One region of the Novosphingobium sp. FG90 genome, then DNA from elsewhere that is predicted to be linked to it. Evidence: predicted binding sites of a transcription regulator. Region 1 holds the regulator's gene; each other region holds the start of a gene.
What was found. The regulator LexA, encoded in region 1, represses DNA repair genes until DNA is damaged. The targets are predictions, from matches to a motif close to GTTCCNCNCTTGTTCT.
Positions count from the first base shown of each region.

Region 2: ACODRZ_RS12255 (putative DNA modification/repair radical SAM protein) is a predicted target of LexA. The motif match lies at 3,378-3,393, and genes of this name have one in related genera.
Region 3: ACODRZ_RS04510 (MmcB family DNA repair protein) is a predicted target of LexA. The motif match lies at 5,934-5,949, and genes of this name have one in related genera.
Region 4: uvrA (excinuclease ABC subunit UvrA) is a predicted target of LexA. The motif match lies at 3,169-3,184, and genes of this name have one in related genera.

Region 1 covers NZ_JBMDIO010000009.1:131,412-139,356, forward strand. The annotation lists gene gltX (glutamate--tRNA ligase) at 1-55, opposite strand, end outside; gene ACODRZ_RS10910 (ComEC/Rec2 family competence protein) at 86-2,305, shown strand; gene lexA (transcriptional repressor LexA) at 2,468-3,160, opposite strand; gene ACODRZ_RS10920 (molybdopterin molybdotransferase MoeA) at 3,262-4,482, opposite strand; gene moaC (cyclic pyranopterin monophosphate synthase MoaC) at 4,479-4,964, opposite strand; gene trpC (indole-3-glycerol phosphate synthase TrpC) at 4,983-5,774, opposite strand; gene trpD (anthranilate phosphoribosyltransferase) at 5,785-6,777, opposite strand; gene ACODRZ_RS10940 (anthranilate synthase component II) at 6,774-7,370, opposite strand; gene ACODRZ_RS10945 (phosphodiester glycosidase family protein) at 7,367-7,945, opposite strand, start outside.
Region 2 covers NZ_JBMDIO010000011.1:84,529-92,473, forward strand. The annotation lists gene ACODRZ_RS12240 (RNA polymerase sigma factor) at 1-278, opposite strand, end outside; gene ACODRZ_RS12245 (hypothetical protein) at 416-670, opposite strand; gene ACODRZ_RS12250 (UdgX family uracil-DNA binding protein) at 731-2,137, opposite strand; gene ACODRZ_RS12255 (putative DNA modification/repair radical SAM protein) at 2,134-3,375, opposite strand; gene infA (translation initiation factor IF-1) at 3,901-4,170, opposite strand; gene ACODRZ_RS12265 (hypothetical protein) at 4,228-4,350, shown strand; gene ACODRZ_RS12270 (hypothetical protein) at 4,480-4,653, shown strand; gene ACODRZ_RS12275 (hypothetical protein) at 5,286-5,441, opposite strand; gene rsgA (ribosome small subunit-dependent GTPase A) at 5,434-6,471, opposite strand; gene ACODRZ_RS12285 (hypothetical protein) at 6,740-6,949, shown strand; gene ACODRZ_RS12290 (cold-shock protein) at 7,095-7,748, shown strand.
Region 3 covers NZ_JBMDIO010000003.1:252,262-260,206, forward strand. The annotation lists gene ACODRZ_RS04485 (PAS domain-containing protein) at 1-611, opposite strand, end outside; gene ACODRZ_RS04490 (MFS transporter) at 691-1,992, opposite strand; gene ACODRZ_RS04495 (DUF2141 domain-containing protein) at 2,033-2,431, opposite strand; gene ACODRZ_RS04500 (sterol desaturase family protein) at 2,443-3,183, opposite strand; gene ACODRZ_RS04505 (DEAD/DEAH box helicase) at 3,488-4,951, opposite strand; gene ACODRZ_RS04510 (MmcB family DNA repair protein) at 5,423-5,920, opposite strand; tRNA gene ACODRZ_RS04515 (tRNA-Arg) at 6,023-6,099, shown strand; gene ACODRZ_RS04520 (helix-turn-helix domain-containing protein) at 6,232-6,483, opposite strand; gene ACODRZ_RS04525 (hypothetical protein) at 6,971-7,186, shown strand; gene ACODRZ_RS04530 (deoxyguanosinetriphosphate triphosphohydrolase family protein) at 7,449-7,945, opposite strand, start outside.
Region 4 covers NZ_JBMDIO010000029.1:135-8,079, reverse strand. The annotation lists gene ACODRZ_RS20205 (hypothetical protein) at 1-640, opposite strand, end outside; gene ACODRZ_RS20200 (hypothetical protein) at 979-1,383, opposite strand; gene ACODRZ_RS20195 (hypothetical protein) at 1,499-1,906, opposite strand; gene ACODRZ_RS20190 (hypothetical protein) at 2,028-3,026, opposite strand; gene uvrA (excinuclease ABC subunit UvrA) at 3,196-6,174, shown strand; gene ACODRZ_RS20180 (hypothetical protein) at 6,443-7,348, shown strand.

The sequences.
Region 1 (7,945 bases):
AGGGCACGGGGGCCTTCTTGCCAGTCGCCTCGCCCGATGCACTGCCGCTTGCCATCTACCCGACCTTCCTGTCCTATTGGCGACCATGGGGACCCCGGCCGCAATCTGTGAAATTTCGCCTCCGGGTAGCCCCGGAACCGCTGCATTGCAGCATGGGCCATGGACCGCTGCGGGCCTCTTGTCGAGGGTTTTGGCAGTCGTCGAGCGATTTCTTTCCGGCGCCGGTTTCGAGCGGGCTCCGTGGCTGACGGTGGCCTTCGCAACCGGCATAATCGCGTGGTTTTGGCTATCATCCGCGGCATGGTGGATAGGGTTTTGCTGCCTCTTTGTTGCAGTTTCTGCAATTTGTTATGCATCCTTTCCTTTGCGGAATGCCTATCCTCATCTGGGACGGGCCATGATGCTGCTGCCGTTGCTCGTCGTGGCCGGTTGTCTTGCTGTATGGGCGCGCTCGGAACTCGTCGGCCAGGCTGCGATAGGCAGGCCCGCGACGGGTAGTTTTACCGCACATGTGCTGTCAGTGGAGTCGCAGCCTGCGCTCGCGCGCGATCGTTTGCTGCTTGCCATGCGCGACCCGTTACACGGCACGGCCATCAAGGTTCGTCTCAATGTTCCCGGCAAGGAGGCTGCGGCCGGCATCGGCGTGGGAGACCTGGTGGCGTTCCGCGCGAGGCTCATGCCTCCGGCTCCGCCTATGCTTCCGGGTGCATACAACTTTGCGCGAACCTCCTGGTTCGCGGGTATCGCTGCCAGCGGTTCGGTAATCGGGGAAGTGAAGGTCGTTCGGAAAGCCAGCGGAGGCCGGTTTGGGTTGTCGGATGTCCGGCAGTCGTTGACGGATCATATTCGGGTTCGCATCGGCGAAGAGCGGGCAGGTATCGCGGCTGCGTTCGTCACTGGCGATCGGGGCGGAATCTCTGAGGCCGATGACCAGGCCATGCGCGATTCGGGGCTGGCGCACCTGTTGTCGATCAGTGGCCTGCATGTCAGCGCCATGGTGGGCGCCGTATATCTCCTGGTAATTCGGTTGCTGGCATTTTTCCCATGGATTGCATTGAGGGTCAGGCTACCGGTAGTCGCGGCCGGGGTAGGGGCGCTCGCAGGTTTGGCTTATACGCTGCTGTCCGGCGCCGAAGTCCCTACCGTTCGGTCATGCATAGGGGCGTTGCTGGTTCTGGCGGCGCTGGCCCTCGGGCGTGAACCCCTGTCCTTGCGCATGCTGGCTGTTGCGGCGTTCAGCGTCCTGCTGCTTTGGCCTGAGGCGGTAATGGGGCCGAGCTTCCAGATGAGCTTCGGCGCGGTTCTGGCGCTGATCGCGGTCAGTACCTCCGAACCGGTGCGCCATTTCCTCGGGCCGCGCGACGAAGGGGTGGCAGCGCAAGGCGTCCGGCATCTTCTCCTCCTCCTGCTGACCGGCGCGGTCATCGACCTGGCACTCATGCCGATCGGCCTGTTCCATTTTCACCGCGCGGGTGTGTATGGAGCCCTTGCCAACGTGGTCGCGATCCCGTGGTCGACGTTTATCGTGATGCCGTTGCTGGCTTGCGCGCTCATGCTCGACATCGTGGGGATGGGAGGGCCATTCTGGTGGCTCGCCGGGATCTCGGTGGATATGCTGGTTGGATTGGCCCACTGGTTTGCCTCCAGGCCGGGCGCGGTCAACCTGTTGCCGGGCACGAATGCATGGGCGTTCCTGCTTTTTGTCGCAGGAGGGCTTTGGCTTGGCTTGTGGAGCGGTCGCATCCGCTGGGCAGGGCTTCCGGTTGCTGCCATCGGGGTGCTGTTTCTGGCGATGGCGCCGCCTGCGGACGTACTGGTGTCGGGCGACGGGCGTCACGTGGGCCTTGTGGAAGACGATGGAAACCGGCTGTTTTTGCTCAGGAACAGCCGAAGCGGCTACGCTCGGGACAATCTTATGGAATTCGCGGGGATAGAAACTCTGCCTGCTACTTTCGACAAGCTGCCGGGCGCTCTGTGCAATCCGGATTTCTGCACTGTTCCCGTCCGGAGATCGGGAAAGACCTGGCACCTGCTGATTTCGCGAGGGCGCGATTCCGTGGCAGAACGTTCGCTTGCGGCTGCATGTGAGCGTAGCGATATCGTTATTTCGGATCGGTGGTTACCACGCAGTTGTCGGCCACGCTGGTTCAAGGCTGATCGTGGTTCTCTTGAGCGTACCGGAGGACTGGCCATATATCTGGACCAGGCTCGGATCGATACCGTGGCGCAGGCCCAAGGCGAACATGGCTGGTGGCGTGCCTCGCCACCCCAGAGCCGTCTCAATGGATCACTGGCAGCAAAATAATGCTTCACTCGCGGGGAAGTGAAGTTCCTCGAAAGAATTATTGCTTGCAGTCGATTCAACAGAAATCGCCACCACAAGTGGGGCCAAGTAATCCGGCTCAGCTTAATGCTGCTCCGAAAAGCTCTGCCCGCTCGTGATGGTGACGGTGTGTAAGCTTAGAACTTAGTTGTATCGACGGAGCAGGCCGGCGAGCTTGCCCTGAACTTCCACTTCATCCGGCCCATAAATTTGCGGCTCGTAAGCGGCGTTCGCGGGATCTAGACGGACCATTCCAGCTTCACGCCGCAGGTACTTGAGGGTGGCCTCCTCTCCACGGATGAGGGCCACCACGATTTCACCGTCCCGCGCGGCATTGGTGCGCTTAACGAGGGCGAAATCGCCGTCGAGAATACCTGCCTCGATCATCGAATCGCCAGATACCTCCAGCGCATAATGTTCACCCGAACCGAGCAGAGCAGCTGGGACAGGCAGGGTCGATTGCCCTTCAAGAGCCTCGATGGGAACGCCTGCGGCGATGCGACCGTGCAGCGGAATTTCGATCACGTCATTGGCCGGTTCAACCGCACGGCGCGGCGTCTGCACAGGTGCGATCCCGTCATTGCTATTGGCAGCGGAGGGACGAGGCGCCTTGCTGCCCGTATCGTCGGGTTGGCGCAGGACCTCCAGGGCGCGCGCGCGATTGGGGAGGCGGCGGATGAAGCCTCGCTCTTCCAATGCCGAAATCAGGCGGTGCACACCGGACTTGGACTTGAGGTCGAGCGCTTCCTTCATCTCCTCAAAACTGGGGGAGATGCCGCTCTCCTCAAGCCGGGTCTGGATGAACCGGAGCAATTCGTGCTGCTTGCGCGTCAACATTGTCGCTGCCTTTTCGTGACCTCCGAACCAGGCGAACCCTGATCCCGTTTGTTCTGGTAGTGAACATTGAGAGAACAATCAAGCAACCAAATAACAATGCTTCAGGCAATACCGCCATTATGGAGTAGGAAGATCTGGACTTCATCGCCCGTTACGGCGGGTCCAGCCATCGCCGGGCGATCGACAAGGACATTGCTCGCCGCCAGTGACGACAGGGCGCCACTGTCCTGCAGTTCGTGCACCATCACGCTTTGCCCGTTCCACCAGCCCCGCAAGAATTCCCTGCGGCGACCGCTCGCGCGCAGCGGCATGCCCAGTCGGGTGGTTAGGCGCATGGGCAATGGACGCGCAGCGCCTTGCATTGCGCGCAGAAGAGGGAGGAGGAAATGATAGGCGGTGACGTAGCTGGACACCGGGTTGCCGGGGAGGCCGAGCACGATCTGCCGCCGTCCCGGCAATTCGCGCGTGGCGACGAGGATGGGCTTGCCCGGCTTGATCGCAACGCGCCAGAAATCGATGCAGGCGCCCCAGCGCTCGAGTGCCGGGCGAATGAGGTCGTGATCCCCGACTGAGGCTCCGCCGCTCGTTACGATGAGATCGACGTCGCCCGAAGCTTCGAAAGCGGATGTTATGGCATCGATATCGTCCGCCACCGGTCCGATCCGGCGGGCGTTGATGCCAAGCGCCCCCGCCATTGCGACCAGCATGGTGCCATTGCTCGCGGGGATTTGATGCGGTGCGCAGAGTTCTGGATCGGCCACGAGTTCATCACCACTGTCGATCACGGTGAGGCGCGGTGTCCGATGTACGGGCAGATGCGTATGGCCAGCGGCGATCGCCAATGCCATCTGCGCCGGTGTGATGCACATGCCGGAGGAGATGACTTGCGCACCCTCGGCGAAGTCCATACCGCAATGCCGGATATGCTTATGCGGGGGCTCGGGCAGGTCACCGGACAGTGTCAGGGACTGACCGTCGCGCACGAGATCTTCCTGCAGGATTACCGCCGCCGCGTCGTCTGGCAGTGGCGCTCCCGTCGAAATGCGTACCGCCTCTCCCGTCGACAGCATGCCGACATGAGGGTGGCCAGCCGCACTTTCACCGACTACGCGCCATGGTCCGTGCAAGTCGCCTGCGGTAACGGCATAGCCGTCCATTGCGGAAAGATTGGCAGGTGGCTGAGTGCGCCTGGCGCGCAGCGGCTCTGCGAGATATCGGTTCAGCGACCCTTCGATGTCGACGCGCTCCATCGGGAGCGGCGCGGCAAGCGCCAGCAGGCGGGCCTGCGCATCCTCAAGCGAGAGAAGCTCACGATCGGTCACTCGGCCCATCCGTCCATTTTCCAGTGGCCGGATTTGCCGCCAACCTTTTCGACAAGGCGAATGTCGCCGATGATCATGCCCTTGTCGAGCGCCTTAGCCATGTCATAGATTGTTACGAGTGCGATGGAAGCTGCTGTTATAGCTTCCATTTCGATACCAGTCTTGCCGGTCAGCGAAGCCTTCGCAACAACCCTGATCGCCGTGTCCTCAAACGAGAAATCTAGGTTCACCGCGTCCAGTGCAAGTGGATGGCACATGGGAACGAGTTCCGCTGTGCGCTTGGCGGCCATGATGCCTGCGATGCGTGCGGTCCCGAGGACGTCCCCCTTTGGCGCATTGCCAGCCCGTATCGCCGCAAGCGCATCCGCATTCATGGAAATGCGACCGGAAGCAACGGCGATGCGTTTGGTCTTGGCCTTCGAACCGACATCGACCATGCGCGCATTGCCGTCGCCATCGATATGCGTGAGAGATCTGGTCATCGCAATCCCATGTGAGCTTCAGACTCCGGTGAGCAGGGCGTGGGTCGCCGCTTCTATATCATCCTGACGCATGAGGCTTTCGCCCACGAGAAACGTGCGGGCGCCGCAGGACGAAAGGCGGTCGAGGTCCGCATGGACGTTAATGCCGCTCTCGCTGACCAACAGGGTTCCGGAGGGGGTGAGAGGTGCGAGGCGCTCGGTGGTCGCAATGTCGGTAACAAAATGGCGCAAGTCACGATTATTCACACCGATAAGGCGTGATTTCAATGCGCTTGCACGCTCCATCTCATGTTCGTTGTGAACTTCGACCAGGCAGTCCAGACCACGCTCGATAGCGGCGGATTCGATTTCGGCCATCAGCACATCGTCCAGTGCGGCAACGATGATGAGGATGGCATCCGCACCGATCGCGCGCGCTTCTGCGACCTGCCAGGGATCGACCATGAAGTCCTTGCGGATGACGGGAAGGCTGCAAGCAGCGCGCGCCTCGACAAGGAAGTCCTCATGGCCCTGAAAATAAGGGGCATCGGTCAGGATGGACAGGCACGCGGCGCCACCCTTCTCATAAGCGATCGCATGTTCGGCAGGACGAAAATCATTTCTGATCAGTCCTTTGGACGGTGAAGCTTTCTTAATTTCCGCAATCAGCGCATAGCCGGATTCGGCCTTGGCGCGCAGAGCGGCTTCGAAACCGCGAACAGGCGTTTGCAAGGCGGCACGGGCGTCGAGGTCCGCGATGGTCGCCAAAGCCTTGCGTGCGGCGACTTCCGTCCGCTTGGTATCACAAATTTCGATGAGCTTGTCGGACATGGATTCCTCGTCAGGCGCGGGTTGCCGCGATCCAGCAGTCGAGCAGGGCCTTGGCCAAGCCCTTGTCTATGGTTTCTGCAGCCTCTTCGACGCCCTCGGCCCAGCTGTCGACTTCGCCGGCCACGAGCAGGGCGCCGGCGGCGTTAAGCAGCACGGCGTCGCGATAGGCACCGGGCGCGCCCATCAGCAGGTCATTGAGAGCGCGGGCGTTGTAGGCGGGATCGCCGCCGCGAATGGCATCGACCGAAGCGACCGGGAGCCCGGCATCCTGCGGAGCGACGCGGCGCATGGATAGCTCGCCGCCACGGATCTCGGCGACTTCGTTGCCGCCCGCGAGGCTCAGTTCGTCGAGGCCTTCATCACCGGAGATGACCATGGAGTGCTCGGTCCCGAGCCGCAGCAGGGCGTCGGCGTAGATCGGCACATAGGCCGGACGCGCAATGCCGACGAGTTGGCGCGAAACTTGCGCAGGGTTCGCCAGCGGTCCCATCAGATTGAAGATCGTGCGGCGCCCGAGCGACTTGCGCAGCGGCATGAGCCTGCCCATCGTCGGGTGGTGGCGCGCGGCGAACAGGAAGCCGATGCCGATTTCGGCAAGAGTGGTTTCGGCGGTCTCGACGGCGCGGTCGAGGTTCAGGCCGAGGGCCTCGAGGGTATCGGCGGCGCCTGCCTTGGAACTGGCGGCGCGGTTGCCGTGCTTGGCGACGGGTACGCCTGCGGCCGCCACCACGAGCGAAACGGCGGTCGAAACGTTGAGCGTGTGGAAGCCGTCACCGCCGGTGCCGCAGACGTCGATGGCATTGGCGGGCGCCTTCACCGGGATCATCCGCTCGCGCATGGCGCGCGCGGCTCCGGCGATTTCGCTGGCGGTCTCGCCGCGATCCGACAGGGCGACGAGGAATTCGGCGATTTCGGATTCAGGCACTTCGCCATCGAGGATGGCGGCGAAGGCGGCCTGCGCCTCGTCCTCGGCGATCGGGTGGAGCGGATCGGGCAGGGTCATGCGCTCAGCCGCTCCGGCAGCCTTGCGTCGATGCCGCAAGTGCGCAGGAAGTTCGCGAGCATGGCGTGGCCGTGCTGGGTGGCGATGCTTTCCGGGTGGAACTGGACGCCGTGGATGGGCAGGCTCGCGTGGCGGAATCCCATGACGTGGCCGTCGTCGGAGCGGGCGTTCACCACCAGCGTCTCGGGGATATCCTCGACGATCAGCGAGTGATAGCGCGTCGCCGTGAAGGGCGAGGGGAGGCCCGCGAAGACGCCGGTGCCGTCATGCGTGACGGGGGAGGTCTTGCCGTGCATCAAACCGCCGCGCACGACCTTGCCGCCGAAGTACTGGCCGATCGACTGGTGGCCGAGGCACACGCCGAGCAGCGGCATCCCCGCATCCGCCGCCGCGCCGACGAGGTCGAGGCTGATGCCCGCCTCGTTGGGGGTGCAGGGGCCGGGCGAGATCAGGAAGCCCTTCGCGCCGCTGGAGATGGCCTGGCCTGTGCTGAGCGCGTCGTTGCGCACGACCTCCACTTCGGCGCCCAGTTCCATCACGTAATGGACCAGGTTCCAGGTGAAGCTGTCGTAATTGTCTATGACGAGGATCATGACTTCGCCTTTGCGCTTTTCTCGACGACGATCAAGGGGCCGAGCGGAGGGCCGCCGTCGACGCGGCCATGTTCGGGGTCCCAGAGCGATGATACGCTGCCGTCGAGGAACAGCGCATTGTCGCATTTCAGCGCGTCGCGGAAATAGCGCGCGAGCTTGCCGAAGGATACCGGTTCGTCGGAAATGACGAAGTGGGCGCGGCCCTTGTCATCGATGCCGACGCCGTTGCGTAGCTTCAGCGATTTGCCGTCATCGTCGATCTTCGGATGCAGCTTGCCGGAGATGACCAGCATCGGACCGGACTGGGTGCCGAAATCGGGACGGTCGGTGACGGACTTCGCGAAGTCGTCGCTGGCGCGGACATGCCAGTTGCCTGCCGCATCGCCGTAGAAGACGCCGTTGGGGCTGAGGTGGAAGTTGCCCCAGCCTTCGTTGGTGTTGAGGGCGTGCTGTTTTTCGCCGTTCTCGACGTAGTAGCCGATAGGCTTGCCGTCCGCGTCGAACATGCCGCCGTTCATCGCGAAGGCGACTTCGTGGCTGCGCGCGGGGCGGTCCACCGCCAATTGCGAGAGGCT
Region 2 (7,945 bases), on a different contig from region 1:
TCGCCGGCGTTCACTTCGGTCCAGTCCCGGTCGCGCACGTCGGCCTGCCGGGTCGAGCGAAAACGGTCGATCATCAGCAGGTCGGCAGTGCGGAACAGGTAGGAGAGGGGGGAGGCGACCGGGCCGGGACGGCTGGCGGCGATCTTCAGCCAGACTTCCTGGACGAGATCTTCCGCAGCATCCCCCGCGCCGCGCGCGCGCAGGAAGCGCAACAGCTTCTCCCGATGTTCGAGAAAAGCCGCCTCGAGGCCGGCTGTGGGAGAGGTTTCTACAGTCACGAAGCGTGGAGCACGAAGGTGGGGCTACTCTGGGTCGGGCAGCCTGATAGACGTTCGCGCGCTTCCGGGGAAGTACTCGCAGGCCCCACCTCCGAAGTTACAGGGGCAGGACCTGCGAAAGTTCCTGTCTGGCGCCGTCAGTTAACGGCGCGAATGTGGTGTCCGGGCTGGATCGCGGCAGCCGGTGCCGTTTCCATCAGGCGATCGTGCTCGGCGAAGACACGCTCTATCTCGGCGCGTTTGTCGAAGATCATGCGGGCGACACCTCCCGTCATTCCGCCTTCGTCACCAACCCGGCCGAGGACGCCGGCAAGATCTTCGAGAGTCGCGCGTTCGGGGCTACTGTGGAGCCCGCCCTTGGAGTCGCGGTAGGCAGTGCATTCGCTGGCCATGACCATTCCCCTTCAATGTTTGCCGAATTAGTGAACGCGCGGGTGCCCCTGGAGTTGCACCTAGTCCACTCCACTCGCCGCAAGAACCTGTGCGAGCCCGGCAAGATCATGCGCGAACCGTGCATGTTCGCGCTCCCGGGCCGCCCCGTCGAGCCGCAGCAGGTAGCTAGGGTGCGCGGTGAGCCAGACCAGCGTGTCGTCGGGCAGGGCGATGGCCTGCCCACGTTCCCGGCCGATCGCCGGCGTGCGTCCGAGCAGGCCCCGCGCGCTGCTTGCGCCAAGGGCGAGCACGACCTTCGGCTTCACCAGTGCACGTTCGCCATCCAGCCACCAGCGGCAGATGTCGATCTCGCCGGCGGTAGGCGCCTGATGGAGCCGGCGCTTGCCGCGCGGAGCGAACTTGAAGTGCTTTACCGCATTGGTGACATAGGCAGCCGAGCGATTCACCCCGGCTTCGCCCAGGGCGCTGTCGAGCAACTGGCCGGCGGGACCGATGAAAGGCCGGTTTTCGCGCTCTTCGGTATCGCCGGGCTGTTCGCCCACGATCATGAGCCGTGCCGTCTTCGGTCCTTCGCCCATGACCGCTCGAGTGCCGTTGCAGCCGATGGGACAACGACGGCATTGCGCGATACCCTCTGCAACCGCCTGAAGGCTGGACGGGACCGCTTCCCGAGCGAACAGGTCCGACCCGGTGGCGATCATCGCGGCCTCCCGCTTGTGAGCCCCGGCGATGAGATCGGGAATCTGGCGCGCCTCGGGTAGGTTCTTCCAATATCGGCGCGGCATTTCCTTGAGCATCATGCCCACCTTGAGGCGCGCGGGATTGAAGATCGAACGATAGTAGCCGAGCCAGAGTTCCTCGGCCGCGTCCTCGGCGGGGGCATCGTCGCGCGATGCCGCAGGCCCCTCCAGCAGCGCCGTCCCGTCCCAATGCAGCGACAGGCGCGGGGTCAGGATGGACCAGCGCTGGCTGGCGAAGCGATTGACGAAGAAATCCGCGTTGGCGCGTTCGATGCGATGTTCGGGCTCGAACCAGGCGACGAAGCGTTCCACGCCGTCCTCGTCGGCCACGGACCGGAAACGGACGAACGCGCGCATCTTGTGCATGTCGCGGCGGACCTGCTTCGCCATGCGTTCCAGCGCGGCGACATCGCGGTCTGCGGCGTCCTCAATCAGCCGGGGCTGGTCCTGCAGGCGCCAGAGCACGCGATACAGGAGGGCGAGGCGGGCCGGGTCGCAATGCAGGATCACGCTGCGGGCGAGGTCGAGGAAGGCCCGGCTCGCCCGAACCTCCCGCAGTGTCCCGGGATATGCAAGTGCGGTGAAAGGGGCGGCGAAAAGGTCAGCCACGCCATCCGCCTCGCCCCACGTCGTGTCCTCCGGCGGTACGCCGCGCGCGACGAGTCGCCGCGCCTCATCGCGCCAGGCCTCGAAGTCGTCGGGCTGCGGGATATCCGCTGCGATCACGCGAACAGTTCCATCTGCTGCGCCGGCGGCGCGAGCCGCGCGCGCAAGTCGGCGCGGTCGAGGAGCAGGGTGGGGCGCCAGTCCGCCGTCACGATGAAAGGGCGCAGCTTCTTCATCGAGACGCTGAGCCGGGCGAGGTCCTCCAGCCGGATCGATCGATGCCGCCGCGCAATGAGGACCGCGTCGACCGCCTTCACGCCCAGCCCGGGTACCCGCAGCATCGCCTCGCGCGGGGCGCGGTTGAGATCGACCGGAAAGCGATCCCGGAACTTCAGCGCCCAGGCCAGCTTGGGGTCGATATCCAACGGCAACATGCCGTCGTCCTCCGTCGCCTGCTGCACCTCCTGCGGCGCAAAGCCGTAGAAGCGCATCAGCCAGTCCGATTGGTAGAGCCGGTGTTCGCGCATCAGCGGCGGGCGCTTGAGCGGCAGGACGGCGCTCGCCTCCGGAATCGGGCTGAAGGCGGAGTAGTAGACCCGCTTGAGCGAGAAGCGGTCGTAAAGGGTGCTGGCCTTGCCGACGATCTGCGCGTCGCTGGCGCCGTCCGCGCCGACGATCATCTGAGTCGACTGCCCGGCGGGTGCGAAAGTCGGCGCCTTGCGAAAGCGCTTGCGGGCATCGTGCGCCTCGATGATCGCGCCGGACAGCTTGCCCATCGCTCCCTCGATCGTCGCTCCGTTCTTGTCGGGGGCGAGACGCGAAAGCCCGGCGTCGGTCGGCAGTTCGACGTTGATCGATACGCGGTCCGCCCAAAGCCCTGCCTGCGCGACCAGTTCTGGGTCCGCCTCCGGGATCGTCTTGAGGTGGATGTATCCGCGGAAATCGTGCTCTTCACGCAGGATGCGCGCGACTTCTATCAGTTGTTCCATCGTGTGGCTGGAGGACTTCACGATGCCCGAACTGAGGAACAGTCCCTCGATATAATTGCGACGGTAGAACGAGAGCGTGAGGTCTACCACTTCCTGCGGTGTGAGCCGTGCGCGGCGCACGTTCGAGCTCTTGCGGTTGATGCAGTAATGGCAGTCGAAGATGCAGTGGTTGGTCAGCAGCAGCTTGAGCAGCGAGATGCATCGGCCATCGGGCGCATAAGCGTGGCAGATGCCCATGCCTTCGGTCGAACCGAGGCCCCGCCCATCACGACTGTCCCGCTTGGCGGTGCCGGAAGACGCGCAGGAGGCATCATACTTGGCGGCATCGGCAAGAATTTCGAGACGGTCCATGACGGTGGAACGGGACATTTGTTCCTTATATGTTCCTTCCTAAATCTTTGCAAGCAAGGGAATGGTGAGTCGGCATGTCCGGGAAATCCGGATTGGTCGGGAGCCTTTGCCGAACCACACTCCAGACGCTGCCGACGGGTCAGCCCTTGCTAACCCCCTGTCAAACGGCAGCGGTCGCGGCGATCGGTATCCCGGTCGCCGCGGCCTTGAGTCTGAAGGTGAAGAAATGCCCGGAGAGGCATGACGATTGCCGGCGACGATCGGTTCTTCGTGCCGCAATCGCGCTATATACCCCCGAGACTGTGCTCGCTTGCGGGATTGAAAAAGACGCCCGGCCATTCTTTCGATGGCGCGGGCAGGTCGGTTCAATCGACCATCGCGGCAACAAGGCGTCGTAGATGGTCCCGGCTGAGAAGGCCGGATGGCCTCTGGTTCACGGCATGGCGCAAGGCGAGCGGGTGGTAGATGGCATTTTCGGGTCGCGTTCGAGCGCCTGGGGTAGTGATGTACATGTTATCCTGTGCGCGGGGTTTTCCCGCCTTTTTATCTTCTGAAACCGCTGCGCCGTCTCGGCGGTCCGCCGGCTTGTCCCGGCGTTTTTTCGCGAAACACGATCCGGCCTTTGGAAAGGTCGTAAGGCGTCATCTCGACGTGCACGCGATCACCGACGACCGAGCGAATGCGGAACTTGCGCATCTTGCCCGCCGTATAGGCAATGATCTTGTGCTCGTTGTCGAGCAACACCGCGAAGCGTCCATCGGGGAGTATCTCCTCGATGTAGCCTTCCATCGTCAGCAATTCTTCCTTGGCCAATCCATGATGTCCCGAATACGAGGGTGCCCGACGTCATGCATGCGCAGAACGGCGGTCATGAAAGCCAGGCTGATGCTTGAAAAAATGCCTGCGTTGCGCGGGCCAGCTTTCGTCAAAAACGATGCAGCGATCTCCATGTACGCGAAAAAATCAAATTTTCAACAGGGCGCAGATTTTTAAATATTATTCCCGATTCATAGAATGCACTCGCCGGTCGAAGCGAAATCGTGTAAAAGAATTATATTGCCGACGATTTCTGCACATCGGCGACTGAGAGACTCAGCGCGCTCCCGCAAAAAGGAGAGCCCGATGGACCTCAATCAGCTACTTTTTCATCATCAGATTGCGCTCATTCAATACGCTGTGCACGATAAGGATGTTCATTCGCGTCGGTCGCGGTTCGATCTGGTGCGTCATTACGAAACCCGGATTGCTCGCTTGCGCAATGACATGGGGGTCGCGGCCTATCCGCAATGGGCATGACCTGGCCTGCATCAAACCCCTTTGCCTGCCCGCGCTATCGGCCGGCGGGAGTCCCGTCATGCGGACGGCAATGGAACCGCGCTTCGAGGGACGACCTGACCTTCCAACGGCGAAGCGAGATATCCGACCTTGCCTTCGCTTTGCTGGGCGGTCGCGTGGCGGCGCGGGACTTCCTGTCGAGTCCCGGTCCCGATCACGTGGGGACCATGCTTCAGACCGCCACCGCGTCTGTGATGGGCCAGATCCAGATCACCCATATGCTCTGGAAGATCGCCGCGCATCGCATGCGGCCTTATTGCTAGGAATTCCAAAATGGACAGCGAAAGCAAGCCCGACAGGCCAATTCGCGCAAAAGTGCGATGGTCCGATCGACCCAAGCTCGCGCCCGACGCAGCGATCCGACAGGGGTTGGTGACCAAACTAGCGCTTGAGGCACTGGGAAATCGGGATCAGGCCATTGCGTATCTTAACGCCGCGTGCGGCAAGCTCGGAGGGCGGCCGCTGGATCTTGCGGTGGAGTCGGCAGAGGGGCTGAGCCGGGTCGAACGTGCTCTTGCGGACCTCAGGCCTGCATCCTGATCCGGGCGTCCATGCATCGTGCAGCCAGGGAATTGGACGCTCCGAGCGCCTGTTCAGCTGCTCTTTTTCGCTTTGTGCGCGGCAAGCAGTTTATCCAGCTCGTCGATCCGGACACGTTCCGCCGTTCCCTTGGCAAGCCCCTTCAGCCGGCACTCGGCCCACAGACTTCTGCGCTCTGCCTCCAAGGCCTTGAGATATAGATCAGCCATCCTTCTTCTTCCTTGTGCGAGTGCTGTTGGCTTTCGGCCGTCGGCCGAAAGGTGTTTCTTCATCTTCAGCGCGCAGTTTGCGCCAGCGTTCCAATCGCTTGGGCTTCAGGCGTCCCTCCCGGACCATCGCCTGCACGGCGCAGCCAGGCTCTGCAACATGGGTGCAGTCGCTGAAGCGGCAGTTGCGTGTCACGGACACGATATCGTCGAATACTTCCGCAATTCCTGCTGCAGCTTCGGGTATGTGAAACTCCCGCATGCCCGGCGTGTCGACCAGCCACCCTCCTTCGATGAGGCCATCGAGGCGATGGAGCTGGCGAACGGTAGTTGTGTGCCTGCCCTTGCCGTCCGCCTCCCGGACGGGCTGCGTGGCAAGGCTTTGCGATCCGCGCAAGGTGTTGATCATCGTTGATTTTCCAACCCCCGACGAACCCAGCAGTGCCACGGTCTTCCCGGTCCCGCAATAAGGAGCAAGTCGCGCCACGCTTTGCGGGTCTCGCCCGTTCACCGTTTCTACCTGCAGGTCTGCCTGCAGCGATCTGGCGCTCTCCAGGAACCGGTCGAGACTGTCTGAAAGATCGATTTTGGTGAGCACGATCACCGGCGTGACGTCGACTTCCCGCGCCATCACGAGATAGCGCTCCAAACGAGCGATGTTGAAGTCCTGATTGCACGACGTCACGATGAAGAGCGTGTCGACATTCGCGGCGAGCAGTTGAAGCCGGCGCTGGTCGACCGGCGCCGTGCGTTTGAAAAGGTTGATGCGGTCGAGGACGCGCAGCGGCTCCCGCCGCGCACGATCCATCACCAGCCAGTCGCCGACCGTAGCTCGATCCTCAGGCCCCCGGTTAATCGGCAAAGTGGATGGGATCATCCCGCTGACACCGCTTCCGGCGACTTCGACCATGCCGCGATGCACTGCCAATACGCGGACAGGACAAAAATCGTCGCCTCTCTCATGCGGACTTAGCTGATCGTTGAAAAAGGGGCTCCAGCCAAGATCTGCAAGGTTGAGTTCGGTAGATGTCATCGACGGATGGTGAGCTTTCGTCCGGTTGAGCCTCATGCGAGGAAGATGCTTTCGGCCAACCCCTATACCATATTCACGCATAAGCCATGCCTGCCCTCCCGGCGTGCCTTTTTTATCTCGCGGCGCCGGGCGGGAGGGCGCCGCCGGCCTTTTGTGCAAGGCGGTCTCGCCGGATCGTGCCGGTGTCGAATGATCGGGTTTGGTCGCAAATAGATATGCCCACTGCTTCTCGATGGCCTGCCGCGCAAATTAGTGCTATCGATGAAAAATGAAGCGAGAGAAGGAAAAAAGGCGTGCTGATCACGGCGCACGCGCCCTCAAGATGGTAAATGAAATCAGGGCTTCGATCGCCAATCTCCACGACGAAGATTTATTGGATTTTCACGATATATTTTCAGAGACGCCTGAAGGCGCGCTCGGGATTTTTGCTTCACAAGAAATAAGCCGTCGCAATATTACGACGGAGGAGCAGGTTTAGTTTGATTTTTCTGGGCGCCGTCCACAGCGCTCATGAGCCTTGGCAGGGCTGTTTATTACTGAGAGCCGATTGTCTTTCCCCTTGCGTGCCGCGTTCAAGCGCATGGGCATTTTTCACCGAGCGCAGCGAAGGTATGTTTTAAGTCATGTCATTTGACAGAGGAAATCGCGGCTACGACCGCGACAGGTTCGGTGGCGGCAACGACCGCTTTGGAGGCGGCAACGATCGTTTCGGCGGCGGCGACCGCTTCGGCGGTGGCCAGCGGGGAGGTTTCGGCGGATCGCGCGGTGGCGGCTTCGGCGGCGGTGCCCCGGCGCAGGTCGTCGGCGAGGGCAGCGGGGTGGTCAAGTTCTTCAACCCGGATAAGGGCTTCGGCTTCATCCAGCGCGACGATGGTGGCGACGATGCTTTCGTGCATATCAGCGCCGTTCAGGACGCTGGCCTTGCGACTCTGGCAGAAGGCCAGCAGCTGCAGTTCCAGCTTGTCGATCGTGGCGGCAAGATTTCGGCCACCAATCTTTCGATTGTCGGTGAAGTCGTGACTTCCACAAGGCGTGAAGCTGCTCCGGCGCAGCGCCAGTCTACCGGCGAGCGCGCCAATGGCACGGTCAAGTTCTTCAATGCGACCAAGGGCTTCGGCTTTGTCACTCGTGATGACGGCCAGCCCGATGCCTTCGTTCACATCAGCGCCGTCGAGCGCTCGGGCCTGTCCGGGCTGCACGAAGGCGATCAGATCGAGTTCGAGATCGAAATCGATCGTCGCGGAAAGTCCTCTGCAGTGAACTTGGTCCTGCGTTAGGCCTTATCGCCGCCTTGGCCCGTCTGGGCGGGCCAAGGCGGCAACCCTTGTGATATGGTCCGAAAGAGTTCGGCTTTCGCGACCATATTCGCAGCTCAAGATCAACCACATTCCGCGCCGCTTCGGCCGGCCTGAAGACGAAATTGCGGTCGTTCAGGAGGCGGGTTGCGGCTTGGTCATGCGGCCAAGGCCGTTGA
Region 3 (7,945 bases), on a different contig from region 1:
CAGTCGGTCAGCGGCTCGGGCGCGCGCAGCATCGCGGGGCGGCTTTCCTCGTCGTCGGCCTCGTTCGGCTGGCGGCGGGGAGGCAGCGGCTCGGCGCTCTCCTTCCAGTTGATCACGCCGTAGATGTAATCGATCCGCTGCCCGTCGCGCGAAAAGGGCATGAGGATGCCGCGATAGAGCACCGTCATGCCCTGCGGGTTGACGTACTCGGCCTCGAACCCGATCGGCGCCTCATTGGCGAGGATCTGCATGTAGTGGTCGGTGATGCGCGAGAGCAGCGAGCCGCTGGGCACATCGGCAAGGCGACGGATCGTCCCTTGCGCGTCGCACTCCTGCACCAGCATCGCGCCGACATAGGCGATGGCGGGGTCTTCTATCCCGTCCGTGAAGTCGAGCAGGACGCTGCGCGGGCCGAAATCGGGCAAGTTGGCGGGATCGAGATCGGCGATGTCGGGGAAGGTCTTCTCCCCCAGCAGGCTCGCCCAGAAATTGTAGGCCCGCACCTGCATGCGGCGCTCGTCGTTGCCCGGCTTGGCGACCGGCGCGGCAGTGCCGGGGTCTTCCCCTTCGCAATCGCCTTCATCCGAAAACTCGCCGCGCAAACTGTCCATGTCGAATCCCGACTCGCCCCTGTAGAGGGCCGGTTCTGGCGCAACTTGGTGTAATAAGGATTAAGTTGCGCCCGTGGCGTCACCCTTGCTTGAGCACGCCCTCGCCCGGCTTGGGCAGCGGGGCGATCACGCGCAAGGCCACGAAGGAGATGATCAGGAAGATCGATCCGGCATGCAGCGCGAAGGGCAGGTCCTTCCAGTCGGCCAGCGCCCCCCATGTCCATGCTCCCAGCGCCATGCCGCCGAAAGTCACCGCCTGATAGATCGACAGGCACCGGCCGAGGATCGCGTCAGGCGATCGCAGCTGCACCGCCGTGTTGAGCGTCGTCAGGATCATCACCCAGGCCATGCCCGATACGAAGGCGGCGGGCAGGGCGTAGGCGATGCGGTCCACCTCGGCGATCAGCGAGAGCGAGAAGACGAACATCGCCGCGCCTAGCGCAAGGATGCCCTCCAGCCCGATCCTGCGGCGGATCGGCCCGGTCAGCGGCGCGGCGGTGATCGAGCCGATGCCGAACAGGCCCAGCATCAACCCATAATCCAGTTCGTCGCCATGGATCGGACCGTTCACCACGGTCGGCAGCAGCGACTGGTAGGCGGCAAGGCTGAAGCCGAGCGCGAAGCAGCGCGTCAGGATGCGGCGTATCTGCGGGTTGGTGGCGCAGTAGCGGATGCCGACGCCGACGGCGGGCAGGATCGGACGGCGCTCGATCTGCCGCGGCGGCGGCCTCCACCACAGCAGCACGCCGATCAGGCCCACATAGCTGACCGCGTTGAAGGCGAAGGCGAACGACACGTCCCACAGCGAGATCAGCACCCCGCCCAGCGCCGGGCCGACCGAGCGGGCGATGTTGAACGAGATCGAATTGAGCGCGATCGCCTGCGGCAATTCGTGCGGCTCCACCTGCTGGCGCACCGAAGCCTGCCACGCCGGGGAGTTCAGCGCCGTGCCGATGCCCACGCTCAGCGTGAAGGCGAGCAGCAGGAACGGCGTCAGCATGTGCGCGTAGGCCATCGCCGCCAGCGCGGCCGAGACCACCAGCATCCCCACTTGCGCGGTCAGCATGACGAGGCGGCGGTCGTAGTTGTCGGCGATGGCGCCCGCGAAGACGCCGAACAGCATGATGGGCACCGTCGCCGATGCCTGCACCAGCGCGACGAGCTGGTGCGAGGTGGTCAGCTCGGTCATCATCCATGCCGCCGCGACGCCCTGCAGCGTGCCGCCGAGGTTCGAGAACAGGTTGGCGGTCCAGATCGCGCGGAACACCGGATAGCGGAACGGCGAGAACGCGCCCGTCGGCGGAGGCGGCACGAGGTCCGCCGTTGCCATCTCGACCGTCTTTTCGACGGCCTCCTCGATCCTGTCCTCTTCCCGTCTCACGCCTCAGGGGTAAGGCGCGGGACTGGCGGGGGCAAGTCGATCAGAGCAGATATCGCATCCGGATCGCCAGGCGGACAGGTTCGCCGCCCACGTCGAACGCCGCCTGCGCGAATTTGGGCGGCCCCATGCGCACCGGCGCGTCGCGCGAAAAGCCATAGCCTTCGCGCGGGATCATCAGCCGGGTGTCGAGCTTGCCGTTGCCGTTCTCGTCGTGGATCAGCGACACCGCATAGCGACCCTGCGGCACTGCGCCGAAGTCCAGATGGAGGTCGTGTCCCGCCGTGACCGTCAGCTTGCGGGCCAGGGGGTCCTTCGCGCAATCGGGGAAGGCATCGGGCCGCGTGGTCAGGCAGGCAAGCACCTGCCCCTTCGCCGAACGCATGTCCGTCACCGAAACCGACACGTCCGTGTTCTGCGGCGCCGTCGCCCCGGCCAGCACTACGACCAGGCCTAGGGTCGCGAGAACGCCTGCGACAGCCCGGCATCGGTGCCGCATAGATGGTCCCAGTGGCGGAAATAAAGACCGTAGTTGCATCGATAGCTTTCATGGTGCCGCTGGTGATGGCTGGCGGTGATGAGCCAGCGCCCGAGCGGCGAATGAACGAGGGCACGAGGAAACATCTCCCAGCCCATGTGATTGGTGATGCCCATCACCGTCATGATCGTCAGCACCACGCCCAGCGCGCCGACGTGGATCGGCACCAGCAGAACGAGCGCCGGTATCACCACCGCCCCGGTCAGCGCCTCGACCGGATGGAAGCTCATCGCCGCCCACGCCGTAGGCGGGCGGCTGGCGTGGTGGACGGCATGGGCGATGCGGAATACCCGTGGCCGGTGCATCCAGCGATGGGTCCAATAGAACCACGTGTCGTGGAGCAAAAGGTAGACGAGCACCGAAACGGGCAGCCACCAGAGCGGCCGGTCGTGCACATCAGTATAGATGCGCGTCCAGCCATGCTCGCGCCAGCCCCATGCGACAACGCCTGAGGGAATGCCGTAGATCGCGGCCGAGGCGAGCGACCATGCGATCTCGCCGCGGATCTGGCGGTCCAGGCCCTTGTAATGGCCGGGCCGTACTCGCGCGGTGATCCAGGCGAACAGGCCGGACGTGAGGAGATAACGGACGCCCACGATAGCCGTCATGGCAAAGGCGGAAACAAACACCGCAACAAGGGGAGCGTCGAGCGCCATGGGCGCGGGGAGTATGCCCTCAGAAGGGGAAGGGGAAGATAAAAAGAGAAAACCCGGGGCCAAAGGCCCCAGACCCCCATACTGTCGAAGTCCCGCGCGCAGCTTCGCAGTGCTGCCCATTGCCGCCCCCACATCGTCATTGCGAGCGAAGCGAAGCAACCCAGGGCAGCATTACGCCGTCCTGGGTTGCTTCGCTTCGCTCGCAATGACGAAACGTCGCGTTGAGCGCGCTACGTAGCTGCGCGAACAACGACGACAGTAACGGGGTCTGGGGCAATGGCCCCAGATTCCCTTTACTTCATTCTTAGCCTGCGCGCTTAACGGCACCCTTGTGCGCACCCATGCCCTTGGGGCCGCGCGGACGGAAGCGACGCTTGCGCTCACCGCCCTCGCCTTCGCCGCCTTCACGGCGATCGCCGCGCGGTGCGTCGGAGCGGTTACGCTCGCCCTGCGGCCGATCACCACGCTGGCCGTCGCGGCGCGGCTGGCCGCCACGACCGCCGCCGTTACCGCTGCGCTGTCCGCCGCCCTGACCGCGACCGCCGCCCTGAGGCTGTTCGACCTTGCGCGAGGGCGCGGGCAGGCGCGCGGCCTGGTTCATGAAGTCTTCCGGCAGCGCCAGCGGGTCGAGCTTCACGCGGGTCAGGCGTTCGATGTCGCGGATGTAGGGCTTTTCGTCCGGCGCGACGTAGCTGATGGCGACGCCGGTGGCGCCGGCGCGCGCGGTGCGGCCGATGCGGTGGACGTACTGTTCGGCGACGTTCGGGATCTCGAAGTTGTAGACGTGCGAAACGCCCGAGACGTCGATGCCGCGCGCGGCGATGTCGGTGGCAACGAGGACGCGCACGGTGCCCTGGCGGAAGCCGCCGAGGGCGGCGGTGCGCTGGGCCTGGCTCTTGTTGCCGTGGATCGCGGCGGCCGGGATACCGGCGGCGACGAGGTGGCGCACCACGCGGTCGGCGCCGTGCTTGGTGCGGGTGAACACCAGAGCGCGGTCGATGGCGCCGTGCGATGCCTTCTCCTCGGCGTCAGGCGCAAGGCCCGCGCGCAGCGAGAGGGTCAGCAGCGCCTGCTTTTCGGCTTGGTTGATGTGGGTGGCGAACTGTTCGACGCGCTCGGCGGTGGTCGACTGCGGCGCCACTTCGATCTTGACCGGGTCGTTGATGAACTGGCGGCCGAGGTCGGCGATCGCCTGCGGCATGGTGGCCGAGAAGAACAGGCTCTGGCGCGACTTGGGCAGCAGCGCGGCGACGCGCTTGAGTGGCACGATGAAGCCGAGGTCCATCATCTGGTCGGCTTCGTCGAGCACGAAGATCTCGACGTGGCGCAGCGTCAGCGCGCGCTGGTCGATCAGGTCGAGCAGGCGGCCAGGGGTGGCGACGAGGATGTCGACGCCGCGCTCCAGCGCGCGGGCCTGCTTGCCCACGGGCACGCCGCCGAAGATGCACTGGACCGTCAGGTTCAGGAACTTCGCGTAGCCGCGCATGTTCTCGGCGATCTGCGCGGCGAGTTCGCGGGTGGGCGAGAGGACCAGCATGCGGCATCCGGCGTTCTGGCGCGGCTTGGGATCCTGCGCCAGACGGTGCAGCGAAGGCAGCGAGAACGCGGCGGTCTTGCCGGTGCCGGTCTGCGCGATGCCGAGTAGGTCACGGCCTTCGAGCAGCGAGGGGATCGCCTTGCGCTGGATCGGCGAGGGATCGGTGTAGCCCTTGGCGGTCAGAGCGCGGAGAATCGGCTCGGCGAGGCCAAGTTCGGAGAAATAGGACATGCGTCACTTTCAAAAGTGCGGGGCGCGCAAGGCTTTTGAAAAAAAGGCGCGCGCACAGCGAGGTGTCGTTGTGGCGACCCTGCGTGAGGAAGGAAGCTAGTTGGTCGCAACCGCCAGTCCGGGCCGGTCTTGGCTTGATGCCGCGACCTCACGCTGCCCTCGGATTGCGGCGGGGTGGACCCCGCACGCCGGTTGCTGGCGGGTCACTTAGTGTGAATTACGGCAAAGCGCAAGAAAATTGCGGATAAGTTGAAGACGTGCCCACCCCGCTGCGGCTTGGCATTTCCGGACCAGAGTTCGCTCCCCTCTTCTCCTTCGTCACCCTGAACTTGTTTCAGGGTCCATCTCGCCTCAAGCCCGGTGGTTTGCCCCAGCAAACCGGGAGCGCCGTTGGTGGCACCAGCTCTCCGGAACAACTGCCCGATGGACCCTGAAACAAGTTCAGGGTGACGAAGAAAGGGACGGGTATCGCTACCCTTCATTCCCCCACTGCAGCGTATGCGGATCGCCCAGCGTCACCAGCCGTCGCAGCGAGGCGCGCGCCAGGCGCTCCGTCTCCACCTTGCGCCGGGCGGCGGCCAGCTGGCGCAGCGGCGCGGGGCGCAGGATTTCCGCGTCGTAGCCATCGGCCACGATCACGCCGCAACTGTCGGGCAGGAACGCCTCGCTCTCAAGCGGGCTGCGGTCCAGCAAAGGAGAGAGCCCCCAGTAGAACCGGTCGCAGTAGTCGAGATAGTCGGTCCACTTGCCGTCGCCGAGCAGGTCCGTGCGCGCCACCTTGATCTCGACGATGATGACGTGCCCCTTGGCGTCGATCCCCATGAGATCGGCCCGCCGCCCACAGCGCAGCGGCATTTCCGGCATGCACCAGATGCCGTTGCGGGCGAACAGCCGGGCGATCCCGCGAGCCACTGCCATGGCGGTATACCCATGCGAAGGGGCGAGGGAGAGCGAATCAACTTCGGCCATATCCGCCATCATAGGAACATATAGGGAACTTACAAGTCATCGCATGAGACGCGAATTTGGCGCTGGAAACCCCCGTCGCCGTCTGCTAACCGCGCTGGCACTGCACCCGTAGCTCAGCTGGATAGAGCGCTGCCCTCCGAAGGCAGAGGCCACAGGTTCGAATCCTGTCGGGTGCACCATCTTTCGCCATTCAAGCGACTGATTTAAAATAGAAATCAGCGCTTGCCGCAAAATCAATACCCCCATTCGTTCCCTCATTTTGACTGGGCTATGAGCGAATGGCAGCGGTCCCGCGCGCGAGCAGGCAGACATCACAACAGATCAAGCTGCGACGGGGGCACGTAGGGCGCAGGCAGAATTGTAGGCGCCACAAGCTGCCTCAGGCTGTCGACATGCACCAAGCGCCGTCTGCCGAGCTTTACGGTTGAGATCGTCCCGTCTGCGACCAGTTCATAGAATCGCGTCCGGCCAATACCGATCATAGCGAGGGCTTCGTCCACAGTGACGGTTAACACCTCGACGCGGCGAACGAACCGACGCGGAGTATGCGGTGAACTATTCACTTACAACCTCCTAGCAGGGAGGCTGGCGGGCCTTACGCAAAGCAACATTTACGCTAGTAAAATGTCTCTATGTAGTCAAGTTACATTGAGTATTGTGAGAAATACTCAATGAGTGCCGAAAACTCAATGAGTGTCGTTCAATTGTCTAATTTAAAAAGGTAATTTGACAAAAACTCAATGAGTTTCACGTTGAGTGTTGCGGAGTTTTAATTTTATTATTATTTAATGCGTTAAAATAGAACAATAATCCCGCAACGGCGTTGCGTAGGGTGTGCGTCTACAAAGCGATTTCTCCCGTAGAGATGGAGATCAATCGACAATCTCCCGTCCGGCATTGGTGCCCGATTCGCCGAGGAGGAGATCAGCCGCGATCCGGCTAGACAAAGCGCGTGGTGCGATAGTTCCGACGGAGGGGGTGACGGTGGGGGCTGTGATTAGGTAGTTGGCGCGCTCGGGCTGGATCCGTCCCAGCGCCTGGAGAACGAAGATGACTGCCGAGAATTTAAGCCCCGAGCATGAACGGAACGCCGCGATCTATGTCGCGGTGATCGACGGGGCAACCTTCGGCCAGCTCGCCGAGCGGTACGGCATCAGCAAGGTCCGGGTGCAGAAGGCTTACGCTCGCGAGCGGACAAACGCTTGGGAGGCTCGCAGGCAGGGTGAGACCAGTTACCTTGGCCGGCCGATTCCGAAGGACGTTTGATCAACACCTTAGGGCATGGCGACAAGCGGGGATAGCGCATGCACTTATCAGCGTCGCCCTGGCTCGGTAGGTGATCGTCCAGCGTTCATGGTCAGGCTCACGAGAACAGTCGTCGCTTCGACGCATACACAGCTTGGAGGCGGTCTTTGTCGAGCGATGGGCTCGACATAACGCAAAATCCCGATGACCGACGTGTTGTGCAGCACTCCGGTAAGAGCAGGGATAGCCGGAAGGCATTGCCGCTTCCGGTCAAACACTCAATTCAACGGACGATAGGATCGAGAACCAGCCCGCTTGCCGTACCCATCAGACGGCCATGGAGTTGGTAGGCTTCATTTTCCGTCAGAGAGGCGACACAATCAGCGGCCAGGCGGGCCGGCTTCTCATCTGGATTGTCTTCCCATATGTAACGCAGCCTCGCGGGCAGCACCTTCAAATTGCCGCTCTTGCCTTGCTCTAGGAATATCCCAAAGAGTTCTCGCACAATCCGCTTTTGCCCGAACTGTTGGGCATGAAGGGCGGGCAAGCCAATAACGTAGCGGCGGGCGAAGTACTTCAATACGCGGACTTCTTCTGCCGCCCAGTCAGCGATAGCGACTGCGGGGCCGGTAGTATCCTTACTAAGCGTCACTGCCCGAACATAATGACCAATAAGCAGCGACGAGAAATTGCGGAGCTGGCGCCGCTGCTCCCGCGTACCAGTGTAGGTTTCGTTGGCGACGGTGGGAAACGGGATGAGCTTCCTCGTCACACGATCGA
Region 4 (7,945 bases), on a different contig from region 1:
TCTCGGCCAGCAGGCCTACCGCTTCCTTCACCAGCGGGTCACCCTCGATGATGATACGCTTGAGCGCGGCGGCGCGCTTGCCGTTGAGATAGAGGTTGCCCACTTGTGCGACCAGACCGGCGATCGCCTGCAACTTCGGCGTCGAGTTGCCCGCCGACTGACCCCGGGCCTTGCGAATGGCGCCGTCAAGATCACCGAGTGAGGTCGCGAGGCTGCCCAGCGAATTGGCGAATCGCTGGTTGTCGGCGGTCGTGTCCGAAGCCAGCAGCACCAGGCTTTGCGCATAGCTGTCGAGCGCGGCATCCAGCGCCAGGATCGACGAGAGTTCGATCTTGGGCGGCAGTGGTCGAAGCGTTCCGTTATCCAGCACCATCAATCGGCACTGGCGCGGATCCGGCGGCGCAGCGCCATCTTCTGGCAGGGCCATCAGCGCGGCGCAGCCCTGCCAGCGCAGGCTCACCCTGTTATCCGCAAGCCCCTGCCGGAAATGCTCATCCTCGGCGGCGACGACTTCGGACAGGCGGCGGCTGTGCTCGGCGGTGGCCGCAGAGGTCAGTTCGCCGAACTGCGCCGCAGCCCCGCGATAGCGATCGACCGTACAGCCACCGAGAAGCAGCGCGCAACCTGCCGCCAAAGCCACGCCGGTCGAGGTCGCACCTGAACGCCTCGATCGCGCACGAAACGATAACCGGTGATCGTGAAACACCGTCACTTCCCCCTGCCCGGTTCTGCAGAAGTGGTTCGCTCGCGCGCATTGATAAAAAGTGCGGCGCGAATACGCGAACGATGATTCTGGCAGAATTTTCCCCGGAGACATGTTGGCCACCGGGGAGGGGTGAAGTCAACGCATTACTGTATGACGATCAGGTATTCGCGATTACAATATTTCAATACCGCAAGAATTTCTTCGGATCGCAAGGGAGCAGGAGCAGTCGGACAGACGCTGCCGTCTTTCTGAAAATGATGCCGGGCACCCGCTTACTGCGCGCAGTGTTCGTAATAGCCCGCGCGGCATGCCGCGACATCCTCGCGCCATTCACGCATTTCGCGGTCGTATCGGCGCCGGTCCCGGGCATAGTCGGCGCGCGCCGCGTCATAGTCGCGGCGGTTCGCGGCGTATTCACCCTCGTCGCGATAATCTGCGTCAACATCGCGGCGGCTGCGGGCTGTATCGTAATCCCGCCAGCCTTGGGCATAGCCCGCATCGCGCTGCCGCACGTAATCGAGCTGCTCGCGGTTGAGACGGCGGATCGTCGCCGCATCGCGGGCGATCGCTTCGGGGGTCATCGTCGGATCGCGCGGATCGTCGGCAAAAACAGGGGCGGCGATGCCCGCCACGAGAGAAAGCGCCACCATGCGCCCGAACAGCCGCAAAGCCCCCATATGTCTTGAATCCCCTGAACCTGATCGACGCACCCGATGGGCGCTATCTGCCAGCAGCTTCGAGGACGTGCAAAGGAGTTGCGATGAGCGGTTCGTCGCCTGATGGCGCTGGCGTTCAGCGTCCGCCGGAACCGGGCGCCTGCGGGTCAGCGGGACACTTCAGCGCGTTGCCGTCCCAGCAGGCCGGGTTCCTGACCTCCCACTGCCTGCGGTCGGCGCGATAGTCCTGCTCGGCGGCGTCGTGACGGTCGAGCGTGGCATCGTAGGCGGCAGTATCGCGTGCGGTCTTCATGTCGTTGAGGGCGAGGGCCGCATCATACTGCGCCTGGCTGGCCTCGTTGCGCGCAAGCTGTTCGTGCGCGGCGGACGCCTGCTCGGCATTGAGCATCCGCCGTTTTGCCTCGGGATCGCCTGCTTCGGGCGCGCTGACGGCGGGACGTGAGGCCGCGTCCTGCGCGACGGCGAAGTGCGGCACGGCGAAGGCGACAGCCGCTGCGGCGGCAAGTTTCGGGATATGGCGCATGGCTTTCTCCTGATCTCACAAGCCGCGCGGAAGGCGGCTTTGGTTCGTCGGAAGAAACGTGCGCGAAAGGGCGGGGTTTCCGGCTTGTCTTCCGGATGCCCCGCCCCGTCGTCTTCAGCCTTTACGGGCGCCTGCCGATATAATGTCCGACGTAGCGCGAGCCGTCGCTATCGCGTGAGAACTCGAACACGATTGCCAGTTCGGCGCGGTTCGGGCCGAAGTTGCGCCCACGGAAGGTGCCGCGAAAGCCGTGGACCTGATCGACCAGAGTGCCGCTCCAGCTGCTTGTCGCGCGGTCGAATCTGCCTTCCGCCGCCAGCAGGCCGGACTGGGTCAGGTTGTTGTCCGCGACGATCGACAGCGGGATCGATCCGAATATGAACGTGCTCGACGGCGTGTAGGACCAGGTGATGTCGCGATCGTTGCTGACGATGCGCGCAAGGTCGAGGTCCCGACCACCGGGAATCCCGCCGAACAGCGTTGCGCGGCCGGTATAGCCGAGGTAGTCGGGAAGCGGGTCGTCGGGCGATGACGGGCTGCCCACCAGCGCCACCCGGTACTGGTAGCTGGGATGGGTGGTGCCGTCGGTGTCGGTGATCGTCCTGCTATGGCGCCACATGGCCTGTGCCGTGTACCGGGGCTGGGCCGGCAACCCGAATGCCGTCAGCATGAGCCAGTGGGCGCGCTGGTCCTTCTCGTAAAGTGTGTAGGTCAAACCCTGCACACGGTCCTGCGCGGTGAAGCTGACGAGTGCACCATCATAGAAGAAGTTCAGTCGTTCCGGCTCGCGGGTATAAGCGAGCGAGGCGTTGTGGTCCTGGTCCATAAGGCTGCCAGAGGCGAAGTACTGTCTGTCCGGCACGGTGCCCTGTCCGGCTTCGATCACGAAGTTCGCCGAATAGGCCAGGTTCGAACTCAGCGCGAAGTCGGTGGAATAATCGGTCACCACGTAGCTTGGTGCCGGCGTCGGAGCCGGGGTTGGGGCCGGAGTTGGAGCTGGCGTGGGCGCCGGTGTCGGCGCAGGCGTGGGTGTCGAGCCGCCGCCCGAACCGGAGACGCCACCCCCGCACGCGGCAAGCGTCAGCGCGCTTGCCGCGAGGACAAGATTCAGAAATCGCAATGGTATTCCCCCGTAGTCGCAGCGGGAATTAGGCACCTCGCGAAGCGGCGCGCAAGTGGGCGCGGAGATGTCCACAAGACTTGCCTTGGCGGCAGGGCACCCCATCTACGGCGAAACCCGCGATGCGCCCCCTTGAAGCGCGCGAACAAATCTGGAACACGTGCCTCCCATGAGTCTCACCCACATCACCGTGCGCGGCGCGCGCGAGCATAATCTCAAGGGCTTCGACATCGCGCTCCCGCGTGAGAAGCTGATCGTCATCACCGGGCTTTCGGGCTCGGGCAAGTCGAGCCTCGCGTTCGACACGATCTATGCCGAGGGCCAGCGCCGCTACGTCGAGAGCCTCTCGGCCTATGCGCGCCAGTTCCTCGAGATGATGCAGAAGCCGAATGTCGAGCATATCGACGGCCTCAGCCCCGCCATCTCGATCGAGCAGAAGACCACCAGCCGCAACCCGCGCTCCACGGTCGCGACGGTGACCGAGATCTGGGACTACATGCGCCTGCTGTGGGCGCGCGTCGGCGTGCCGTACTCGCCCGCCACCGGGCTGCCGATCGAGGCGCAGACGGTGTCCAACATGGTCGACCGGGTGATGGCGCTGCCCGAAGGCACGCGCCTCTACCTGCTCGCCCCCGTGGTGCGCGGCCGCAAGGGCGAATACCGCAAGGAACTCGCCGAGTGGCAGAAGGCGGGCTACACCCGCGTCCGCATCGACGGCGAATTCTACGCCATCGAGGACGCCCCCGCGCTCGACAAGAAGTACAAGCACGACATCGAGGTCGTGGTCGATCGCATCGCGGTGAAGGAGGGCATCCAGACCCGCCTTGCCGACAGCTTCGAACAGGCGCTCAAGCTGGCCGAGGGGCTGGCCTATGTGGACCTTGCGGATACCACCGTCGCAGAGCTGGGAGCAGGTGCTTCGACAAGCTCAGCACGAGCGGGGGAGGGGGGAGCCACCAACCCCGCTCAGGCTGAGCCCGTCGAAGCCCGCACGCAACAGAAGGGCCTGAAGAACGCAGGCCTCCCCGCCAACCGCATAGTCTTCTCGGAAAAGTTCGCCTGCCCCGTCAGCGGCTTCACCATCGAGGAGATCGAGCCGCGCCTGTTCTCGTTCAACGCCCCGCAAGGCGCGTGCCCGGCCTGCGACGGCCTCGGCGAGAAGCTGCTGTTCGACCCGCAACTGGTCGTGCCGAACGAGCACCTGACGCTCAAGCAGGGCGCGATCGTGCCCTGGGCCAAGTCCAACCCGCCCAGCCCCTACTACATGCAGGTGCTCTCCAGCCTCGCCGAACACTTCGGCTTCGCGCTGACGACGCCGTGGGACGAGCTTCCGGGCGAGGTCAAGCTGGTGATCCTCTACGGCACCGGCGGCAAGGCCGTGCCGCTCACCTTCAAGGACGGGCGCAAGGAATACACCGTCAACAAGGCGTTCGAGGGCGTCATCGGCAACCTCAACCGCCGCATGCTGCAGACCGACAGCGCCTTCATGCGCGAGGAACTGTCCAAGTACCAGACCGCGCAGCCCTGCGAGACCTGCGACGGCAAACGCCTCAAGCCCGAGGCGCTGTCGGTCAAGATCGCCGGCAGCGACATCGCCGACGCCGCGCGCCTCTCGGTGGCGGACGGGTTCAGGTGGTTCGGCGAACTCGAAGGCAAGCTGACCCACCAGCAGCAGCAGATCGCCAAGGCCATCCTCAAGGAAATCAACGAGCGCCTCGGCTTCCTCAACAACGTCGGGCTCGACTACCTCAACCTCGACCGCACCTCGGGCACGCTGTCGGGCGGCGAGAGCCAGCGCATCCGCCTCGCCAGCCAGATCGGCTCGGGCCTCTCGGGCGTGCTCTACGTGCTCGACGAGCCCAGCATCGGCCTGCACCAGCGCGACAACGACATGCTGCTCGAAACCCTCAAGCGCCTGCGCGATCTCGGCAACACCGTGATCGTGGTGGAGCATGACGAGGACGCCATCCGCACCGCCGACTACCTCGTCGATCTCGGCCCCGGCGCGGGCGTCCACGGCGGGCAGGTGGTCGCCGAAGGTACGCTCAAGCAGGTGCTGAAAAGCAAGGAGAGCCTCACCGCGCAGTACCTCAACGGCACCCGCCGGATCGAGGTGCCGAAGGAACGCCGCAAGGGCAACGGCCACTTCGTCACCGTCGAGAACGCACGCGCCAACAACCTGACCGGGGTGACCGCGAAGTTCCCGCTCGGCACCTTCTGCTGCGTGACCGGCGTGTCCGGCTCGGGCAAGTCCTCGCTCACCATCGACACGCTGCAGGCGGGCGCCTCCCGCCAGCTCAACGGCGCGCGCGTCATCGCGGGCGCACACGACAAGATCACCGGCCTCGAAAAGTGCGACAAGGTGATCGAGATCGACCAGTCCCCGATCGGCCGCACCCCGCGGTCCAACCCCGCGACGTACACCGGCGCCTTCACCCAGATCCGCGACTGGTTCGCCGGCCTCCCCGAATCCGAAGCGCGCGGCTACAAGCCCGGCCGCTTCAGCTTCAACGTCAAGGGCGGGCGCTGCGAAGCCTGCCAGGGCGACGGCCTCATCAAGATCGAGATGCACTTCCTCCCCGACGTCTACGTGACGTGCGAGGAATGCCACGGCAAACGCTACAACCGCGAAACGCTGGAGGTGAAGTTCAAGGGCATGTCCATCGCCGACGTGCTCGACATGACGATCGAGGACGCCGAGGAATTCTTCAAGGCCGTCCCCCCCATCCGCGACAAGATGCACATGCTGAACGAAGTCGGCCTCGGCTACGTCAAGGTCGGCCAGCAGGCGACGACCCTGTCCGGCGGCGAGGCGCAGCGCGTGAAACTGGCCAAGGAACTCGCCCGCCGCTCCACCGGCCAGACGCTCTACATCCTCGACGAACCCACCACCGGCCTCCACTTCGAAGACGTGCGCAAACTCCTCGAAGTGCTGCACCGACTGGTCGACCAGGGCAACTCGGTGGTCGTGATCGAACACAACCTCGACGTCATCAAAACCGCCGACTGGATCATCGACATGGGGCCGGAGGGAGGCGTCCGCGGCGGCCAGATCGTCGCCGAAGGCACGCCCGAAGAGGTGGTGAAGGTCAAAGGCAGCTTCACCGGAAGCTACCTCAAGCCCCTGCTGGGAAGCTGGGCGAAGTAAACCGCTATTCCTCCCCGAGCTTGCTCGGGGAGGGGGGCCATCCGAAGGATGGTGGAGGGGCACAGGCGGTTCAGGCGAAGGGGGAAGAAGAAAGTAGAAATGCGAGGGCCATCGCCCTCGCGCTCCCGGGAATGTCGAGGTTATTTAAAATAGGCGAAGGCATTTTGGTGGATCTATCTATTATGTGAATAATAGCAGCGTGCTGGCTTGCGTCGTCAGTATTGCTCCCTAATCTGACCATTGATCACCCATTGTCCGAAGGTATGTCATGGCAGATGAATCGGCGGAAGCGTTTCGGAAAATATACTTCTTCAGGGTCGAATTCTTTCAAGACATAATTGAGAGTTTGCCTGACGCGCTTCGCCGAATTAAAGGGCTAAGTTTCGATGATAATGGTCGCTACAAAGTCGATACATCCGGCATTAGATATTCGGCGTACCCCGATACAATAGAGTATCCGCTTCGTTTGAGATTTGGAAAGATCAGAAGAGATACTTTGCCACAGATTGAGTTGGCGGGTAAATTAAACAACCTGGAAATCGATGAAGATGCTGGGATTATTGATCTCAGTCATGCCGTCATCTTTTCCGATGGGTTTGTAGCTGCTGAATGGAATCCTGATGGTCCTAAGTTATCAGCTCTTGGGCATTACATTTTTGAAAAAGGAAAGATGAATTCTCGCCCCGTTTTCCTGAATTTGCTTGAGCGAGATATTGTCGAAGTTCTAAATTCTTTGAATTCCGTAAAAGTATTAGAAATAGATCTTCCTCCGAGTGCTGCTGCTTTGGCTCGTGAAGCAGATGAGAATTTGGCAGCTGCAATACGGGCTACGTCGGCTCTAGGTGCGACAAAGAGAACCAATTTCGTTCTCACAGCTGATAGTCCTACGCAATCGCTTAGAGATCTCGCGGTAAAATTGGCTTCGATCATAAAGGGGCGACCGCAGGATCGAATGTTGCTTAACGGATTTTCGGTAAAAGGTTATAACGATGGAGTGAGGCGGGCGCGTTACATTGACGTGCTGGAAAGTAAGCTAATGACAGCGGACGTGTTTCCCAAAAATAGTTCTAGGTCACGAAGTTTAAAAACTGAAGACGCTTATTCTATATTGGAAACTGCGTATTATAATAACGTTGAGCGTTTGCGGCTTGCTGCTTCGTCATCAGAATTCTGATGGGATTCTATTTTTCTCATCGCAATAGGTGCGACATAGCGTTCAGCACACTGGTCGCAATTATATTTTACATATTGTCGCGACGCGCTCATTTGGGATTTGTGTGGCTCGACGGTGATGACCGCCGTGCTCTTTTGCTCTCTGTATTTGGTGTGGCAGCATCTTTTTCTGGGTTTGTTCTGGCTGCGAGTACGTTTTTGATCGGGCACGTCCAAAATTCTCGCTTCGATATATTGCGAAAATCAAAGGGATGGCGGCAATTTCCCGGTCTAGTTAAGGGAAGTATATGGTGGTCACTCGTACTGACAATGGCCAGTGTTGTTTGCTCATTGATGAATGATAAATTGTTTATTAAATTTGCGCCTGTATATGTATTTTGCTCTTGTCAGGCGATAATTTCTCTTATCGCTCTGGTGTGGGTTGTTTTAGCCGTCCTGTCTATCGGTAGCGATTAGCGTGGACTGTTAGCTTTCCTACACTCCCCCACATACGATAACTAATCCGTCCCCCATGACGCGCCTGTCCGGGCTGTGTCGTGGTCTTTCGTGGCTTTCCTCTTGCGCGAGGTGGACGATGACGGACTTTTCCAGCAGCTTC